DNA from 2 places in the Mesorhizobium sp. M0185 genome. Region 2 is predicted to be linked to the other one. Evidence: riboswitches for the same ligand, from Rfam matches in the RefSeq annotation. Region 2 holds a riboswitch; the other holds the start of a gene.

Region 1 (9,234 bases), on a different contig from region 2:
CTTAGAATTCAACTACATGATCCTCCAAGCGTTCGACTTCCTTGAGCTAACCCGCCGGACCGGTTGCCGTTTGCAGATGGGTGGAGCCGACCAGTGGGGGAACATCATCAATGGCATCGACTTGATACGGCGGACGGATGGAAAGGAAGTGTTCGGAGTGACTACGCCGCTTCTGAAGACTCCTTCAGGTGTCAAGATGGGTAAGACGGCTGCCGGAGCTGTGTGGCTCAACGAAGATCGCCTTTCGCCATACGATTACTGGCAATTCTGGCGTAACACGGAAGACGCTGATGTCGTTCGGTTTCTGAAGCTTTTCACCGATCTGCCGATGAACGAGATTGAGCGATTTGGACAGGCTGAAGGAACCGAGCTAAACGCCGTCAAAGAACGTCTCGCCAACGAAGCTACGGCCCTGGCACATGGAACTAACGCCGCCAAACAGGCGGAGGCCACGGCTAGCCAAGCATTTGGGCAGGGCGAAGCCGCAGAGGGGCTACCGACGCTTCATCTAAATGACGCCGAGGGGTTGGCCGGAGTAGCCCTTGTGGATTTGCTGGTACGCGCCGGATTGACCTCCTCCAAAGGGGAAGCGCGAAGGGCGATCTCGGGACGAGGTGTGCGGATCAACGGCAACGTTGTCGAGGTTGATACAATGATATCTTCCCAAGACCTCCCGATCCGGCTTTCGCTCGGCCGGAAGCGCCACACTGTTGTAAAGTAGGGTTTCAGCAAATGCTGTCGCAGAAATTCTGCCCGCTTAGCGGATATTGCAGACATTCGCGTCGAGTTCCCTGAGGAATGTCGAGAGACACTCCTCAGGGGGTAGTTAAGGCCGCCAAGTTTTCTGGGTTAGCAGGCGCGCCACTGTGGCAGCTTGGCTTGTATGGCGAGGCCATGGTTGAGTGAGGCGAACCAAATCCAGCCCCGCGGTCGATCCCGAAGCTTCCCACAATTGCGAAGAGAACATCTTCACTGGTTCCTTTTCAGCACAAGACCTTCCGTTCGCTATGGTCGGCTGCACTCATTTCGAACCTTGGCACCCTAGTGGAAGGTGCGGCGGCAGCTTGGCTGATGACGAGCATCGCCACCTCCCATGGAATGGTGGCGCTCGTCCAGTCATCGACCACCCTCCCCTACATGATCTTCTCGCTCGCGGCGGGAGCGCTCGCGGACAAGTTTGACCGTCGCCGGATCATGTTGACTGCGCAACTGCTGATGGTCTGCGTATCCGCCTTCCTGGCGTTCCTGACCTATGCGGGGAATGACACCCTGGACCCTTCTGGGTCTCACCTTCCTAATCGGCTGTGGTTGGGCATTGCACGATCCCTCTTGGCAAGCCTCCATGGGAGATATCCTGCCTCGCGAACACCTGCCAAGCGGGGTTGCGCTCAACGGCATGAGCTACAATCTCATGCGCAGCATCGGGCCGGCGATTGGCGGCATAATCGTGGCCACAGCCGGTGCGGCCTTCGCGTTCCTCTTCAACGTCCTTTGCTACTTCGCTCTGATCGCTGCGCTGTTGCGATGCAAAGCCGAAAGGGCACGACAAGCGCTGCCGCGGGAGGCTTTCGGCAGTGCGATGGCGGCGGGCTTCCGTTACGTGCTCTTGTCGCCGAACCTTCTCAAGGTGATGTGCCGGAGCTTTTCGGCCTCACCGCCGTTGTCATTTTGGCTCTCCTGCCGTTGGTCGCTCGCGAACAGATCAAAGGGACCGCAGTCACCTACGGCGTGATGCTCGGCTTCTTCGGCCTGGGAGCGATTTGCGGCGCGCTCCTCATCGGGCGGGTCCGAGAAGTTCTCTCCAACGAATGGGTCATTCGCGGTGCGTTCTTTGTATTGGCGATCAGCTGCTTCTTTCGGGCATGGAGCGAGCACGTTGGGCTGAGCTGTCTCAACCTCATGCCAGCCGGTGCGGCCTGGATTCAATCATTCTCGCTGTTTAACGTCACAGTGCAGCTTTCGGCGCCGCGGTGGGTGGTTGGACGCGCCCTCTCTCTATCAGACGGCCACATACGGCGGCATGGCGGCGGGAAGCTGGCTTTGGGGCGAACTGGCGGATGTCCAAGGTGTTTCGGGAGCCTTGCTCGTCCGCCAGCTGGTTCTTGTCATTGGGGGACTGATGGGCATCCTTCTGCGTCAGCCGGATTTTGAAACGCTCAATCTGGATCCGACCAACAAGTTCAGCGAACCGACGCTGCATCTTGACCTGCGGCCACGAAGCGGTCCGATCATGGTGATGGTCGACTATCGTGTCGATCAGAGAGATCCAGACTCGCCCACAATAATTATCTGAATTTCAGCAGTAATTTTTGATCGCCCATTCGTGCTGTGTACCAGCCCTGTGTCTTGCGCAAGTGGTCACGAACGGCTGCCGGAGCCTCGAAGACGCCCTAAAAACACATGCTGCGATTTTTGAACACGCTTGACGATTAGATTAATTCATCCACAATGCGTGTGTTGAACACGCGAGGTGAGTTATGAACATGAAAGAGCTTAGGGTTCGACTGGGCATGACTCAAAAAGATTTGGCAGAGCAGATGGCAACGACGCAACAGACTGTGGCCCGTTGGGAAACAGGCAAAACGCAGTTGAACGTCGAGCAGATCAAGGACCTTTGTCTCACGTTGAAATGCACGGTCGAGGAGCTGCTGGGCTGGAAGATTGATGTCGAGGAGTGGCGCACGAGCCCGTTTGCAATTGCCGATGCCGAAACGCGATACGGCACGCTCAGGATCAAGACGACTGTTGGCAGCCGCCAATATCCTATCGATGAAAAGGCGCGTGAATCGATTTTACGTCAGTTGAAGGAACTTCATAATCTTCGTAGAAATAACACAAGCAGGCCATGGCTGTATTGTTGGAGCCTTGACAACAAAATACTCTTGATAAATCCGCAATATGTCCGCACCATTGAGCTTATCGGTGACGATGTAGAGGAGATGCCAGAGTATTATCATCCAGAAATCTATCGGGCTTTGGATGACTGGGATAAGGGTGAGGTTTCAGGAAAGCTGAAGAAAGAATGCGATGCCATCATCGCAGAGATGGGTGATCAGGAAGCCGTGCGCATGGCCTCCTATGTTCGCGTCACATATGACGACGGAGAAGATGAGTGGAACTTCTTGGATGAAGAAACCGCTACGACTTTCTTCGGATTGGAAGCTGCGACCTTTGACGTTCCCCAGTTTAGTTTCGCCGAAGTGGAGGAAGAAGGTTACTACCGAGCGCGATACGCCAACCTTGATCGCGTCGCGGTGATGGAGGTTCCAAGCGACCGTTATCACAGATTGACCGCGCCCGAGGAAGCTTAGAACCATCCACGAAGGGCGCATGTTACATCTCGACCTTGCGTGGTGCGTTTTCAGTACGAGATGACGTTAAGCGTAGGTAGTGGCAGGTAAGAGTGCTCGACCAGAAGCTCAACTGCCTCCTCAATATCGCTGCCGATGTGCCGCAGGACACGTCCACGGGAGCGTGGATAGGCGTAAAGTTCCTGCACTCCACGGTCCGCTCTCCCATCGCCGGTGTGTGCCCGACGCCATCTTGTGGACGAGCTTGGCCGCCTGCACCCGGTTGTATTCCGGCTTGCGGTCCGCCTGGGCGGTTCGCCGCGATGGCTATCTCCATGTCAATCGGCGCCGAACTTTGACGCCCGCTGCTTTTGATGAATTTGGCGAGGTCCCGCGCATAATCACTCTTGGTCTTCTCCTTGAGGCCCTGTGTCGCGAACTTGTGGTCCAGCAGGGCAAACAGGTCCAAGTCCCCTTCCGCCTGTGGCGCTGGCTTGCCCTCACCGCCCTCGGCTTCCCAATTGGGGACCGCTTCTGCGCGCTGCACCGTGGCGATTGTCCGCCCAAGACGCATCACAAGATCGAACGCCAAACCGTGCGCGTGCACGACGATTTGCCGCTCAGGCCTCATTTGGACAGGACTTGAGCTGGCCGGTGGTTTGAGCCGGGTTACCTTGAGCCGGTGGGCTGCGAACAAGCAGTTCGAGACATTGGCCTCGATCACGCCGCTGCGCCTGGCCTCGGTGTGCTCCCCCCGAAATCGTTGTGTCATATCACCGAGGGCATCACGGCCAACAGCTTCCACATGGGCAACAGCCTCGCCATTGAGCCGAATATGGTCGCGAGCAGATCACCAACGAAGCGGTCGGAACCTCGGAGCCGAAGTTCGACGCCGAGGTGGTTCGCATGATGCGGGAAGCAGCACCACGGCGCTTGCCGGTATGTTTGCTGCCGGCAGCCGACGAACTCCTATCCTCCTGGACAAGGGCGCCGTGCGTCATTGCTTTGATTTACCGGCCGCTCAAGGCTTCCACAGTTTTCGCTTTCGAGGCGACCTTTGGAACATGCCAACGGAAATTTAACATAACGACATAAACATTTCTTTATGCGGCGTTGACAAAGAGGCGAACTGCTGTAATTGTCTCCCGCGTCGTGGTTCTCCGTACGGCGCTGCCGCAGCGGAGCTAAGAGGGAAGCCGGTGCGATGCCGGCGCTGCCCCCGCAACTGTTAGCGGCGAGCCAACCCCACTCATGTCACTGAGGCGAATAGCCTTGGGAAGACGGGTAGAGGCTATGACCCCGCGAGCCAGGAGACCTGCCACGGCGAATTACGTCCACGGGCGGGGTGTCTCGGTGGCCGCTGCAGCCTGGCGTTCGTGCCGGCCTGCTAGCGCCTTCCTTGTCACCGACGCCCCAACCATCGGGGTCTGGCATGACTGTCTCTCAGCAAATTCCTGTAGCAACGCTCGGCGTGCCCCGCTTCGGTCGTCGGCGAGAACTGAAATTCGCGCTTGAAAGCTACTGGTCCGGAAAATCGTCCGCTGCCGACCTTCTCACGACCGCGAAGGCGCTCCGTGCCGCTAGCTGGGAGGAGCAGCACGATCGCGGCGTGTCGAAAATCCCGTCGAACGACTTCTCGCTCTACGACCATGTGCTCGACACCGCAGCCATGGTCGGCGCCGTTCCATCCCGTTACGGCTGGAATAGCGGCGAGGTTCCACTTGACATCTACTTCGCAATGGCGCGGGGCAACCAGGGTCAGACGGAGGATTGTCGACACGCTGGTCACCAGCAGGCGGCTCATCGGTCTGATGTAACCGCGATGGAAATGACCAAGTGGTTTGACACCAACTATCACTACATTGTGCCGGAACTCAACGATGATCAGACGTTCGCCCTCTCGTCGACGAAACCGGTCGATTACTTCATCGAGGCTAAAGCTCTCGGCGTTCACACACGCCCAGTCATCCTTGGACCGATCACCTTCCTCAAGCTGGCGAAATCGCCTGCCGAAGGACTCGATCCCATCGCGCTTCTGCCGCGGCTGCTGCCCGTCTACGAGCAACTCCTGCAGAGGCTGAAGCTGTCTGGAGCCGACTGGGTGCAGATCGATGAGCCAGCGCTTGTCCTCGATCTGAACCCGAACGAACGAGCTGCGTTCGAATTCGCCTATGGCCAGCTGTCGAAAGCCGCGCCCGAGCTGAAGATCATGCTGGCTACCTATTTCGGGCCGCTGGGAGACAATCTCGAAACCGCGGTTTCTCTGCCCCTGGCCGGGCTGCATATTGATCTCGTGCGCGCTCCCGAGCAGCTGGAAACGGTGGGTCGGCTCGCACCGAAGGATCTGGTGCTCTCGCTTGGCTTGATCGATGGTCGCAACGTCTGGCGTGCGAACCTGCCCGTCATTCTCGACCGCATCAAACCGATCGTCGCCGGCTGGCCCTTGGACCGCGTCGAGATCGCGCCTTCTTGCTCGATGCTGCATGTGCCGATCGACCTCCGCATGGAGACGGAACTCGACGCGGACATCAGGTCGTGGCTCGCCTTCGCGGCCCAGAAGACCGACGAGTTGGTGTTGCTTGCCCGGGCCCTGTCCCAAGGCAGGGATGCGGTGGCAGGCGCGTTGAAAGCGTCTGCCGAGGCTGCCGCCACTCGCGTGACATCCACGAAGATCCATGACCCGCTGGTTGAGGGGCGGATCGCCAGCATTGACGACAGCATGAAGCGACGAGAGAGCGCTTTTGCCGAGCGCTCCAGAGTCCAAGCCGGCACGCTCGGGCTGCCGCCGTTCCCGACGACGACCATCGGGTCCTTCCCGCAGACGCCGCAGGTACGCAGGGCGCGGGCCGCTCATGGGAAGGGCCAGCTGAGCTATGTCGACTACGAGACCTTCCTGAAGAAGGAGATCGAGGCTGCAATTCGCTGGCAGGAAGAGATCGGGCTGGACGTGCTGGTGCACGGTGAGTTCGAACGAAACGACATGGTACAGCATTTCGGCGAGCAGCTGTCCGGCTTCGCCTTCACCCAGCATGCCTGGGTGCAGAGCTATGGGTCGCGTTACGTGCGCCCCCCCATCATCTTCGGCGACGTATCGAGGCCCAAGCCGATGACGCTGCGCTGGTGGCAATTCGCCCAGTCGCTTACGGAAAACCCTGTGAAGGGAATGCTCACAGGCCCGGTGACCATTCTCAACTGGTCTTTTGTTCGCGACGACGTACCCCGCTCCGAAGCATGCCGCCAGATCGCGCTCGCCATCCGCGACGAGGTGACGGATCTCGAATGGTCCGGCGCAAGGATGATCCAGATCGATGAGGCCGCGTTTCGCGAAGGATTGCCACTGCGCCAGTCTGATTGGAACGACTATCTCGACTGGGCTGTCGAATGCTTCCGGATCGCTTCAACGGGTGTAAAGGACGCGACTCAAATCCATACCCACATGTGCTACTCGGAGTTCAACGAGATCATCGACGCGATCGCTGAAATGGATGCGGATGTCATTTCGATTGAGACGTCGCGCTCGAAGATGGAACTGCTGGACGCCTTCACGAGCTCCAAATATCCGAACGAAATCGGTCCCGGAGTCTACGACATTCACTCACCACGCGTCCCGGAAGTCGGCGAGATTTCGGATCTCGTCATGCTTGCCCGCGAGCGACTGTCGGATTCCCAACTGTGGGTAAACCCGGACTGTGGCCTCAAAACACGCAAATGGGAGGAGGTCCGCCCTGCCCTGATGAACATGGTCGATGCAGCACGTGCGCTCCGGTGGAAAGTGTAGGCCGGAGGGTTTCCTGGTTGCTCACCATGTGGTGAGTTACCGGCTGCCGCATGTCGGCTGTGAATGTGCCAAAACGCGATCACATCCTTTGAAATAAGTCACTCGAGCGAAATGTGCACTTTCCTTCGGCACGTGTATTAATCGCGCAGGAGTAAAGGGTACCGTTTTCTCCCTGTGACGTGTCGAGTTCGATTCTCGGCTCGGTTCATCGAAATGCGCGGGTACATACATGACAGGTTCCTTCACTGGCCGCCGGGTTCGCTATTCACCGGTTGACATCCGATGGCAAGCGTTCCAACGCGGCGGCGATCTGGCGCTTCGCTGCTGAGGGCAGAGGCAGGATGGGACGCGGGGGGTCGGCACGGCAAATGTCGAGCAATTCGGCAAGTGCATAGACGACGCGAAGGCTCGAGAACTCCTTGAAGAGTCTCCAGAGCGGCGCAAGCGTGGCATCGATCCGTCGCGCTTCGGCCGCATCGCCCTGTTGCGCCGCCGTGACGATCTTCACGCAGACCTCGGGCAGGATGCCGGCGAGGACGCTGTACCATGTGTCGGCGCCGGCGATCATGGCCTCTGCGGCGTTCCAGTCGCCGCTGTAGCCGATCGAGAACCCTTCCGGCACAGTGCGCCTCTGGTCGGCCAGATGGCTCTTGATCGCATCGCCCTTGTCTGTCGGATTCTTGATAGCGACAATCCCACCCACCTTTGCCAGGCGGCTGACGAGTGCTGGGGTGAAATGGAAATGCGTCGTTCCTGGATTGTCGTAGACGACGATCGGCAGGCCGCTCTCGCACGCCACCGTCGAGAAATGTTCGAACACCTCGTCATCAGTGAGCGGGGTGTAGGAGGCGGCCGCAAGCAGCCCCGCGGCAGCTCCAAGGGCCTTGGCGTCTTGCGCGAACCTCACTGCTTCATCGGTGCGCAGCGCGCCCACACCCACCAGGAGCGGCATTCGCCCGGCGATTTCGTCCAAGGTCTCGGCGAGCGTCCGTCGCCGTTCCTCGCGCGACAGATACATATAGGTGCCGGTGCTGCCGAGAAGACCGATGGAGTCGACCTGAGCGGCGCCAAGCCGAGCAATCAGCCTGCGCAGAGCAACGGTATCGACGCGGCCGTCACGATCGGCGGGCGTGATGGGAAACGCGGAAAGACCGCTCAGGAATGCCATGGCAAGGCTCCAGGTTTGTGCGTGAGCGCAGGACTGGCCGGACGACAGGTCATCACAAGGCGTCCAGAGCCCGCCGCAGGTCGGCGATTAGGTCATCGACGTCTTCAAGACCCACCGAGAGACGCATGAGGTCCTCGCCGACTCCATCGGCCAGATGCGCATCCTTGCGGATCGGCTGACGAGCACGGGTCAGGCTTGCCGGATGATAGATGAGGCTGTCGGCATCGCCGAGGCTGACAGCCCGGGTGATCAGGTTGAGCCGGTCCATCATCCGCCGCGCGCCCTCGAACCCAGCGTGGAGGCCAAAGGCCAACATGCCCGACCCTTGGGACATCTGCTTTCGCGCCGTCACCTGATCAGGGTGCGAGCCGAGGAAGGGATAACTCACCCATGCCACCGCCGGGTGCGCCTCGAGCGCCTGAGCCACCGCAAGGGCCGTGGCGCTGTGCCGTTCCATGCGCAGCGTGAGCGTCTTCAGACCGCGCAGGATCAGGAAGGCTGACATGGGCGAGAGCGCTGCGCCGGTGATGTAGCGCAGGCCCGTTTCGTGCAGCGTGCGGAGCGTTTGCGCGTCGCCGAGAATCCCCCCACCAAGGGCATCGCCGTGCCCATTGATGTATTTGGTCAGCGAGTGGAGCACGAGGTCTGCCCCATGTTCGAGCGGCCGCTGGAGCGCGGGGGAGGCGAAGGTGCTGTCGACTGCAACCTTTACACCGCGCGCGTGGGCGCGCTCGGCAATGGCAGTGATGTCGAGGATGCGGCTCAGCGGATTCACCGGCGTCTCGAAGAAAACAAGCCGGGTCCGCTCGGTGATCGCGGCATCGAGATTGTGAGGATCGGACAGGTCGACCGCGACGACCTTGATGCCGAAGCGGGGGACCGCCTGTTCGACCATGGCAAGCGTGTTCGCATAAAGCGTCCTGTGGACGATGAGTTCATCGCCTTGGGACAGGAGCGACAGGATCAGCGTCCCGAAAGCCGCCATCCCCGAGGCAACG
Region 2 (9,234 bases):
CATGGCGGCGACGTCGAGACCTCGCTGATGCTGCACTTCCGGCCCGACCTCGTCGACATGGGGAAGGCCGACAATTTCGTGTCCAAGGTCGCCCGCGCCGAAAAGGAATTTGCGCTGCTGCGCCACACTGGAACACACGCCTTCGCCTGGATCGCCAGCGACCTCAACCCGAATGGCGTGGTCGGCGACGCCAGCATTGCAACCGCCGAAAAAGGCCGGCTCACCGCCGAGCATCAGGCCGACGGTTTCATCGGCCTGCTGAGGGACGTGGGCAAGGCAAAGCTGGCGGATTGGTTGGCGTAGGTGTTTGATCCCACCAGCTCAGGCCTCGCTCACGAGGGGCGATTCCATTCGCGCGCGAGGATCCTCACTTCACCTCTTGAAGCGGCGACACCGTGTAGATTTCGTCCAGTATCTTCACCATCAAGGTGTTGGCGGTCGCCTGGCCGTCGAGCGCGAGAGTCAGGTTGGTCCATATGACCAGGGTGACATCATTGGCCGGATCGTAGCCCATGAAGGACTGGTAACCGGGCATCTCGCCTTCGTGATAGTAGATTTCGTTAGGCCCGAAGGTCAGCGTTAGGATGCCATAGCCGTATTTTTGCATGGCGGGTTCGCCCGGCTCCGGCGCCTCAGGGCTTGCAAGCCACTGCCGCTGGAAGTCGGCATTGAAGAGCTTGCCCCCGACCAGCGCGCGCATCCAGGTCGCGAGGTCATCCGCGGTGGAGATGACTCCGCCAGCCGCAAATTAGGCGGACGGGTTCTGCCATGTGTCGTCGTTGGGCTTGAGCGTTCCCGCCCTGGCCGCAGCCTGGAGGTCGTCCGGATAGGGCGCATCAGCCAGGGCGTACGAAGTACTGCCGTAGAGATAGCCGTTTGAGTATGGCTCGGGGATGGCGTTCGACGTGCTCGGCGGCAAAGCGGTGTTCTTCATGCCGAGCGGCCCGAACAGGCGGTCCCGGAAGATGGTCGAGAGCGGCTTGCCGTCGATCTTCTCGGCAACAAGGCCGAGCAGATAGTAGTTGGTGTTGTTGTACTCGAATTCGGCACCCGGCGCGAAGTCCGGCGGCCGTTTGAACGCCATGCCGAGTACTTCATCAGCGGTCCATACCCTGTAAGGATACTTGTCCAGGCTTTCGGCAAGTTCCGGCGCATTGGTGAAGTTAGGGAGGCCGCTCCGCATTGTTATGAGCTGCCGAATGGTTATCTCGTCGCCGTTGGGAACGCGCTGGACGTATTTCGAGATCAGATCGGCGAAGCTCAGTTTCCCTTCCTGCACCAGTTGCACGATGACAGCGGCGGTCATCGTCTTGGTGTTCGAGGCCGCACGGAAGTGGGTATCGGCGCGCGGCGGGTTCGTGGCACCCAGTTCAGTCGTACCGTAGCCGAAGACGAGGTTGCCCCGCGGAGTCTTGAGCAAAACCATGGCACCGGGCAGCATAAGTTCCTTGGCCAAACCCTCGACAGTGGCTTGGAGCGCTGCCAGGTCGATCGACTTGAGAGCCGGCATGGACGCGGCCATGGCGCTGCCTGTCGCGCAGACCACGCCAACAACCATGGCCAAAATTCTCCCGATCATCATTCGCCCCTTGGCCGTGTGCTAGAACTCCTGCGCACTTTTCCTGGAATTTGTTTTTAGGCTCAGATTTTCAATTCGAACGGCGTGCCTTCGAAAGCATCCGCGCCGCGCCCGATCGCCTGGATCGCTTCGATCATCCGGCCTCTGCGATCGAGCAGTGCGTCGGCAATTGCGATCAGCCGAGGATTGGGTGTCGCCGTGGGCGACAGCGCGCGCAGCGTCTCGGCCAACTCGGCCTCGTCGCGCTTCGGCGCCAGCGCTGCCGCGATGATGTAGGCCGAGGCGGTCGAGCGGCTGATGCCGGCATAGCAATGCACCACCAGCGGCCGCGAGCGATTCCATTGCCGTGCGAAATCGAGCAGGTTCAGAACATGCTCCTCGCCCGGCATCGTCATGCCCTCTTGCGCCACCGCAATGTCATGCATGACCAGATGCAGATGGTTTTCCCTGGTGATCGAGGCCGGTCGCATCACCTCCGTTCCGGCGGCAAGCAGCGAAAGCAGCCGGCCGGCCCCGGTCTTCGTTACCGTTTCCTCGACTTTGGACAGCGAGCAGACATGGATCATTGGGTCGTTTCTCCCTTGGCATTATCGTCGCGCCGCGAGGCCCAGCCGGCAAGTGCGGATTCGAGCCGCCGCCATTCTTCGTCGGCTCCCGGCAGGCCGGCGCGCAGCACATCCGGACGATCGGCGAAATGCCGAAGCAGGATGCCGCGCTGGCCAAGCGCCGAAAACAGGCCGGCAGCGTTCGCCAGCCTGATATAGCGGAACAGCGCGGTGCCACCGGCGACAGGCACGCCGAAGCGGCCGAACAGCGTATCGAGCCGTGCGGCATCCTCGGCCAGACGGCGCCGCATCCCGGCCTGCCAGCCGGTATCGGCAAGCGCCCTTATGCCATATTCGAGCGCCGGCCCGGCAACCGCCCATGGCCCGAATTGCGCCTCCAGCCGCTCGACCGTCAGCGCATCGGCCAGTGCAAAGCCAAGCCGCAGGCCGGCCAGGCCGAAGAACTTGCCGAACGAACGCAGCACGACGATGCCGCCCTGGTCGACGTCGCCGGCCAGGCTTTCGCTGCGCGGGCCGACATCCATGAAAGCCTCGTCGACCACCAGCAGCCCACCTCTGGCTCGTAATGTCCCGGCAAGTCGAAGCAATCTTTCGCGCTCGACGACACGCCCGTCCGGGTTGTTGGGGTTGACGACGACGGCAAGGTCGGCCGCCGCCAGGGCTTCGAAATCATCGACTTCAGCCGCCGCATGGCCGGCGATCGCCGCTGCCCGCCGATGCTCGGCATAAGTCGGCCCGAGCACCAGCGCCGTGCCCGGGCTGACCAGGGAAGCGACGCGCGGCAACAAGATCTGCGTGCCGGGCGCCGCTGCGACATTCGCCGCCGACGGGGCGCCATAGGCGCTTGCCGCGCGTTCAGCCAAGTCGCGGCCGCGCGCTGTTTCCGGCAATCGCGACAGGGCGGTGGCGGGCAAATCGAAAAGCGGGTAGGAGTGCGGATTAATCCCGGTCGAGAGGTCGACGAAAGGCAGCGGCGCGTGAGGGAAAAGCGCCCTCGCCCGGCCAAGGCTTCCGCCGTGGTCCACTGCCGCCGTCACTCCATCAAGAGCCTTCATGCCGATCCTGATCACTTTCCTGTCGCTGGCCATCGAACTTGTACTCGGCTACCCGGCCCGGCTCTTCGATGCCATTGGCCATCCCGTCACCTGGTTCGGCAGGCTGATATCCTTTCTCGACCGCAGGCTCAACCGCGCCACTGATTCCGACGCCCACCGTCGCGGCTGGGGCGTCGTCACGCTGCTGGTGATCGTGCTGGTGCCGGCCGCCCTCGCCCTCTGGCTCGAAACCTTGCTTTGGAGCATTCCCCTCGGCTTGTTGGTTACCGCAATCCTGGCGACGTCGCTGCTGTCGCAGAAGAGCCTGGCCGAGCATGTCGAAGCCGTCGCCGACGCCCTCGACAGCGGCGGACTGGACATGGGCCGCATTGCCGTCTCGCGGATCGTCGGTCGCGACCCGGAAAAGCTCGACAGGGCCGCTGTCTGCCGCGCCGCGATCGAAAGCCTGGCCGAGAATTTCTCCGACGGCGTCGTCGCTCCGGCCTTCTGGCTCGGTATCGGCGGGCTCGCCGGCGGCGTCGCCTACAAGGCCGCCAACACCGCCGATTCGATGATCGGCCATCGCACCCCGCGCCACGAAGCCTTCGGCTGGGCGGCTGCGCGCTTCGACGATTGGATCAATCTGCCGGCGTCGCGGCTGACGGCGCTGCTGATCGTACTCGCCGCTTTTCTGGTCAAGGGCGCCGACGCCAACGGCGCCTGGCACGCCGTGCGGCGCGATGCGAAAAAACACCGCTCGCCCAATGCCGGCTGGCCGGAAGCAGCGATGGCCGGCGCGCTCGGCCTGGCGCTCGCCGGCCCCCGTTCCTATGACGGCGTCATGGTCGAAGACGCATTGATGGGCGAAGGCGGCCGGCGCGATGATGTCGAGAGCACCGACATCCGACGGGCGCTGAAACTCTACCGGATCGCCGACTTTCTGCTGATCGCGCTGTTCGGCGTGATCGCGGTGATCGTCATCGCCGCGTGAACGTCCGAATGGGTCGGAAAACCCGACCTACCAGGTAACACGGACTTCCTTTGCGCTCGGATCGGCTTCCACGCCAAACCTTTTGATCGCGTACCCACCGGCAGCTACGGGAGAAGATTTCAATAAGGGTTCGACTACGACAAAAAGTCGTTCAGCGTTTGGCCCATACATGTAGAGGATGCATTCGCCTTCACCAAACAAGTCACCGTCAAACTCGCCGACCGATGCATCCTCGATAGCTTTCTCTAGCCGATTCTCGAGCGCATAAATGGATTCGCGTTCGTCAGCGGCACCAAACTGACCATCATTGAGAATAAGATAGACGATTACCGCCTGGTCCACGAACAATCTCCAGCTTCGCAAGCGACCAGAACTCTATCCCTGACATCCGGCGGCACTGAAACTCTACCGGATCGCCGACTTTCTGCTGATCGCACTGTTTGGGGTAATCTCGACGGTCGTAATTCTGTTGTGATCTTCGCCCGATCCCAGGCGAAACAAAAAACCCACCATGCGGCGGGTCGTTGGAGCCAATCAGCACCATACCGAAGTTACTAGCATAGCTGCCGGCACAAAGCAAGAACAAAATAGGGCGCCTTCAGCCTTGAAGGTTCGCAGCTTAGTTCCAGCTTGGGTTTCTCGCCCCACGAAAGTGGGGAGAGGTGGCTCGGCGAAGCCGAGACGGAGAGGGGAACCGCGCTCTACTAAAGCCCCCTCTCCGGCCGCTTCGCGGCCACCTCTCCCCCGCTTCGCGGCGGGCGAGGAACCCAAATCTTGAGAGGTCGAGACACCGCGCCTCTGCCTCCCCAGCAACCCCCTCAGAACTCGATCCCCTGCTGCGCCTTCACGCCGGCGGAGAAGTGGTGCTTGGTCACGCCCATCTCGGTGACCAGATCGGCCGCCTCGACCAATACCGGTTTGGCGTTGCGGCCGGTGACGACGACATGCAGGCCTTCGCGACGCGCCTTCAACGCCGCGACCACTTTTTCGAGATCGAGGTAGTCGTAGCGCAGCGCGATGTTCAGCTCGTCGAGCACCACGAGGCTGATCGACGGCTCGGCCATCAGCTCGAGCGCCTTCGCCCAGGCGGCCTCGGCCGCCGCGATATCGCGTTTCAGGTCCTGCGTTTCCCAGGTAAAGCCCTCGCCCATGGCGTGCCAGACGACGCGATCGCCAAAACTAGCAAACGCGTCCTTCTCGCCGGTGTGCCACTTGCCCTTGATGAACTGGACGACGCCGACGCGCTTGCCATAGCCGAGCATCCTGAGCGCCAGCCCAAAGGCGGCCGTGGTCTTGCCCTTGCCCGGTCCGGTGTTGACGATCAGCAGCCCCTTCTCGACCGTCTTGGCCGCGACCTCGGCGTCCTGCACCGCCTTGCGCTTGGCCATCTTGGCGCGGTGGCGTTCCTCGTCCCCCTGTTCAATGGTCTTGAGATCGATAATATCAGCCATGTCATTTCACCTTGAGCGGCAGCCCCGCCACCATCAAAAGCACGGTGCTGGCAACAGCCGCGACATCCTGATTCAACCGACCGGCGGCGTCGCGAAACCGTCTTGCCAGCGCATTGTCCGGCACGATGCCCTGGCCGACCTCGTTGGACACCACGAACCACGGCCCACGCGGCCGCGACAACACATCGGCCAGCCTCCGGCATTCGGCCTCGACATCATGGTCGGCCAGCATATGGTTGGTCAGCCACAGCGTCAGGCAGTCGATCAGCACCGGCTGGCCGTCAGGCAGCGCTCCGATCGCGCCGGCAAGGTCGAGCGGCGCATCGATGGTCGTCCAGCCGGCGCCGCGCCGCGAGCGGTGCAGCGCGATGCGCTGGCGCATCTCCTCGTCATAGGCTTGCGCGGTGGCAATATAGCTCCACGGCGCCGGACAGGCCGTTACCAGCCTCTCGGCATGGGCGGGCGTCGCGGCGCGCCCACCGCCGATGACCAGGGTCAGTGCCCCGGCAGCGCGGTCAGGCAAAGCTGTCGCGCAGGCTGGTCGCCGTGCCCGTGAAGCGTCCGCGCACCACGCCGACGACCGCGCCGAGCACCAGCCAGAACACCAGATTGGTCAGCGTCACCGCCACCACGAACTGGTGGTGCAGGCCTTCCGGGATGGCCGTTTCGAAGCTATCGGGCTGCGGCGCGCCGACGATATGCGGCGCAACGATCAACGCCACGGCAAGAGCCACCAGCGGCAGCGATCTGCGGAAGACGATAAGGCCGAGACCGGCCGCTGTCGCCAGCACTGTTGCCCACCACCAGATCTGGCGTTGGACAAGGTCGGCCGCCGGCATCGCCGGCAGTTCCGGCGGCAGGCCGAGGCCCGGCGCCAGCGTGAACGCGGCAAAGCCGGCCAGCCCCCAGAACAGGCCCTGGCGCCAATTGCCGATGCCGCCGGCGAATTCCGAAACCGCAACCAGGACCAGCGCAAAGCCGATGCCGGTGACGATATTGGCAACGACGCTGAAGCCGAAGCGTTCGAAAACGTCCGCCGGCGCCCAGCCTTCGTCTTCCGCCGGAGCCATTGCTTCAGCCGGTGCCGGCGCGGCGCTGCTCATAGCCGTCGTGCCTGCGGCGTTTTCGGCCGGTGCCGCAGGTGCCGCGGCATGGTCATGGCCGCCGCCGGCCTGTTCGTAGACTTCCGCCTTTAGGATGAGCGGCACCGTGGCATAGGCTTGCATGCAGGCGAGAGCCACGCCGGCCACAAGCCCTGCGATCGCCGCGATGAACACGACGTTGCGAAACAGTGTCATGATGTCAGCCCCTTGTTAGTGGCAGGGAAAGCCCATCGAATGGCGATAGTCGTGCGCGGCATTGTGGACCGCATCGATATGCGAGAAGCCGACAAAGCCCATGACGAAAATGCCGAGGAATGCAGCAAGCGCCAGTTGCATGAGACGCGACTGCGAGGAGGCGGAAGCGCCGAGCGAAACGGAAGCGGTATTCATGTCTTGTCCTTTCGCCCTCCACCCGAGGGCATAGAAGTCAGTTTCCTGTCGCCGGCAGGTCTCCTGGCTCGCGGATCAGCGCCCTTCCCCACCTTCCCGAAGGCGAACCTTCAGTGGCATATGGAGAGGACTACCGCACACAGTTGCGGGGGCAGCCACGGCATTGGGCAAACAACTTGCCCTCACCGCATTCCCTCTTGGTTCCAAACGGAACCGACGACATCAGCGACTATAGGCAGAATCGCCGCGCCCGGCAAACCAAATTCCGCCGGATCGTGTGGCGAATGCGCCGCCTCGCCAAGCCGGTCGGCCGGCGCCGCGATTGACAATTTTCGCAGCCGGGTGTCGGCTGGCGGATGGGGAGGAAGCTGGCATGCAACCCAGCCCGAATGAGCGCGGTCCCTACAACGGCCTGATGCGGGCCGAGCCGACGCTGCCGTCATCAGCCTGTTGGGACATCGCGGCCTATCAGCGCGATCTCGAGGCCATCTGGTATCGCAACTGGCTGCTCGTCTGCCGCGAGGCGAAGCGCTCGCCGATCCGGCCGCGGATATCGACAACATCGTCGCCTTCGGTACCCAGGTGCTGGAGGAGGATGCTGTTATCTGCGAGGTCAACCAGATGGGCCTGCGCTCGATGCGCCACAAGGCCGGCGTACTGATGCCCGAGGAATACGACTTGCACCGCTTCCACAACTGGGTGCGCGAGCGCCATGCGGCGCTCGCACATCAAAGCGATTTGGGCAGATAGCGCCAGGTGACGAAGCCGCAGGCCGCCGCCAGCAGGCCGAGTGTCGCGAAAACCGCGCCCAGTCCGAAAAACGCCAGCACGCCGGCCAAAGGCTTTCCGGCTCTGGCCTAAAGCAGCTCTGATGCCGACCGGTACCAACGCGACGCAAGGCCCTGCTTCTTTTGACGGTGGCAACCGTGATAGTCGTCTTGCCGGGGCTGAACCAGGACAGCGAGACCATGAGCATCGACACGCCGAGCGCAGCCGTTCAGGATCAACCGAAGTCGAAGCGCATCGCCGCTATCGACATTGCACGCGGCATCGCTTTGCTTGCCATGGCGAGCTATCATTTCACCTGGGACCTCGAATTCTTCGGCTACACCGATCCCGGCCTCACCGCCTTCGGCTGGTGGAAAATCTACGCGCGCTGCATCGCCTCGAGCTTCCTGTTCCTGGTCGGCATCAGCCTCTATCTCGCCCATGGCAAGAAAATCCGCTGGACCGGCTTCTGGAAGCGCTTCGCCACGGTTGCCGGCGCAGCGCTCGCAATATCGCTGGTCACCCGCATCGCCACGCCCGACGGCTTCATCTTCTTCGGCATATTGCACGAGATCGCGCTCGCCAGCCTGCTCGGCCTGGCGTTCCTGCGCCTGCCGGCGCTACTGACGCTTGCCGTGGCAGCCCTCGCCATTGCCGCGCCTTTCTACCTGCGATCTGAGCTTTTCGATCATCCGGCTTTGTGGTGGGTCGGCCTGTCGGCGACCAACCCGCGCTCCAACGACTACGTTCCACTGCTGCCCTGGTTCGGCGCCGTACTTGCCGGCATCGCGGTTACCAAGCTCGCCGCCACCTCCGGCGCGCTGACGCGGCTGTCGGCCTTGGCGCCTGGCCGCTGGGCAAATCCGCTGGTCTTCATCGGCCGGCACAGCCTTGCCTTCTATTTGATCCATCAGCCGGTGCTGATCGGCTCGGTCTGGCTGTTTTCGCAATTCATGCCGGCGCAGGCCGAAACCAGGGAGGTGCGTTTTCTGAAATCCTGCCAGATATCCTGCGAGCAGGCACGCGACACCGAGTTCTGCTCCAGCTATTGTGCCTGCATGCTGGACACTCTCCAGGGCGAAGCCTCGCTTGACCGGCTCTACAGCAACGACCAGTCCCCGGAGTGGAAGGCGCATATTGGCGAGCTCGCCGGCACCTGCACCGCCCAAACCGAGGCGGCGGAACCGGGAACGCGCTAATCGAGGGAGGACAATAATGAGCGACAGTCACCCGAAACCCGTGCAGCAAAATCCTGGGCAGCCGAAGCTGGGGCACATCCCATGGCCGCCGCTGATCTATGTCGCCGCCATCATCGTCAGCGTCGCGCTAGGGCTGTTCTACCCGCTGCCGTG

The links. A riboswitch is a leader RNA that binds a small molecule or an ion and turns the genes downstream of it on or off. The one in region 2 is predicted to bind cobalamin.
Region 1: linked by a shared signal. The riboswitch ahead of metE (5-methyltetrahydropteroyltriglutamate--homocysteine S-methyltransferase) and the one ahead of NKJ20_RS02160 (CbtB domain-containing protein) in region 2 are both predicted to bind cobalamin.

What each region holds. Positions count from the first base shown of each region.
Region 1 is NZ_JAMYSY010000027.1:44,062-53,295, reverse strand. It holds gene tyrS (tyrosine--tRNA ligase) at 1-721, shown strand, start outside; partial or broken gene NKJ20_RS20860 (MFS transporter) at 952-2,266, shown strand; gene NKJ20_RS20855 (helix-turn-helix transcriptional regulator) at 2,478-3,311, shown strand; gene NKJ20_RS20850 (hypothetical protein) at 3,334-4,014, opposite strand; cobalamin riboswitch at 4,427-4,627, shown strand; gene metE (5-methyltetrahydropteroyltriglutamate--homocysteine S-methyltransferase) at 4,723-7,068, shown strand; gene NKJ20_RS20840 (dihydrodipicolinate synthase family protein) at 7,334-8,236, opposite strand; gene NKJ20_RS20835 (trans-sulfuration enzyme family protein) at 8,289-9,234, opposite strand, start outside.
Region 2 is NZ_JAMYSY010000002.1:76,489-85,722, forward strand. It holds gene NKJ20_RS02115 (creatininase family protein) at 1-303, shown strand, start outside; partial or broken gene NKJ20_RS02120 (serine hydrolase domain-containing protein) at 368-1,582, opposite strand; gene NKJ20_RS02125 (tyrosine phosphatase family protein) at 1,642-2,145, opposite strand; gene cobD (threonine-phosphate decarboxylase CobD) at 2,142-3,200, opposite strand; gene cbiB (adenosylcobinamide-phosphate synthase CbiB) at 3,199-4,170, shown strand; gene NKJ20_RS02140 (hypothetical protein) at 4,198-4,512, opposite strand; gene cobO (cob(I)yrinic acid a,c-diamide adenosyltransferase) at 4,989-5,621, opposite strand; gene cobU (bifunctional adenosylcobinamide kinase/adenosylcobinamide-phosphate guanylyltransferase) at 5,623-6,144, opposite strand; gene NKJ20_RS02155 (CbtA family protein) at 6,137-6,919, opposite strand; gene NKJ20_RS02160 (CbtB domain-containing protein) at 6,935-7,114, opposite strand; cobalamin riboswitch at 7,151-7,347, opposite strand; gene NKJ20_RS02165 (SRPBCC family protein) at 7,697-7,864, shown strand; gene NKJ20_RS02170 (heparan-alpha-glucosaminide N-acetyltransferase) at 8,083-9,081, shown strand; gene NKJ20_RS02175 (methyltransferase family protein) at 9,098-9,234, shown strand, end outside.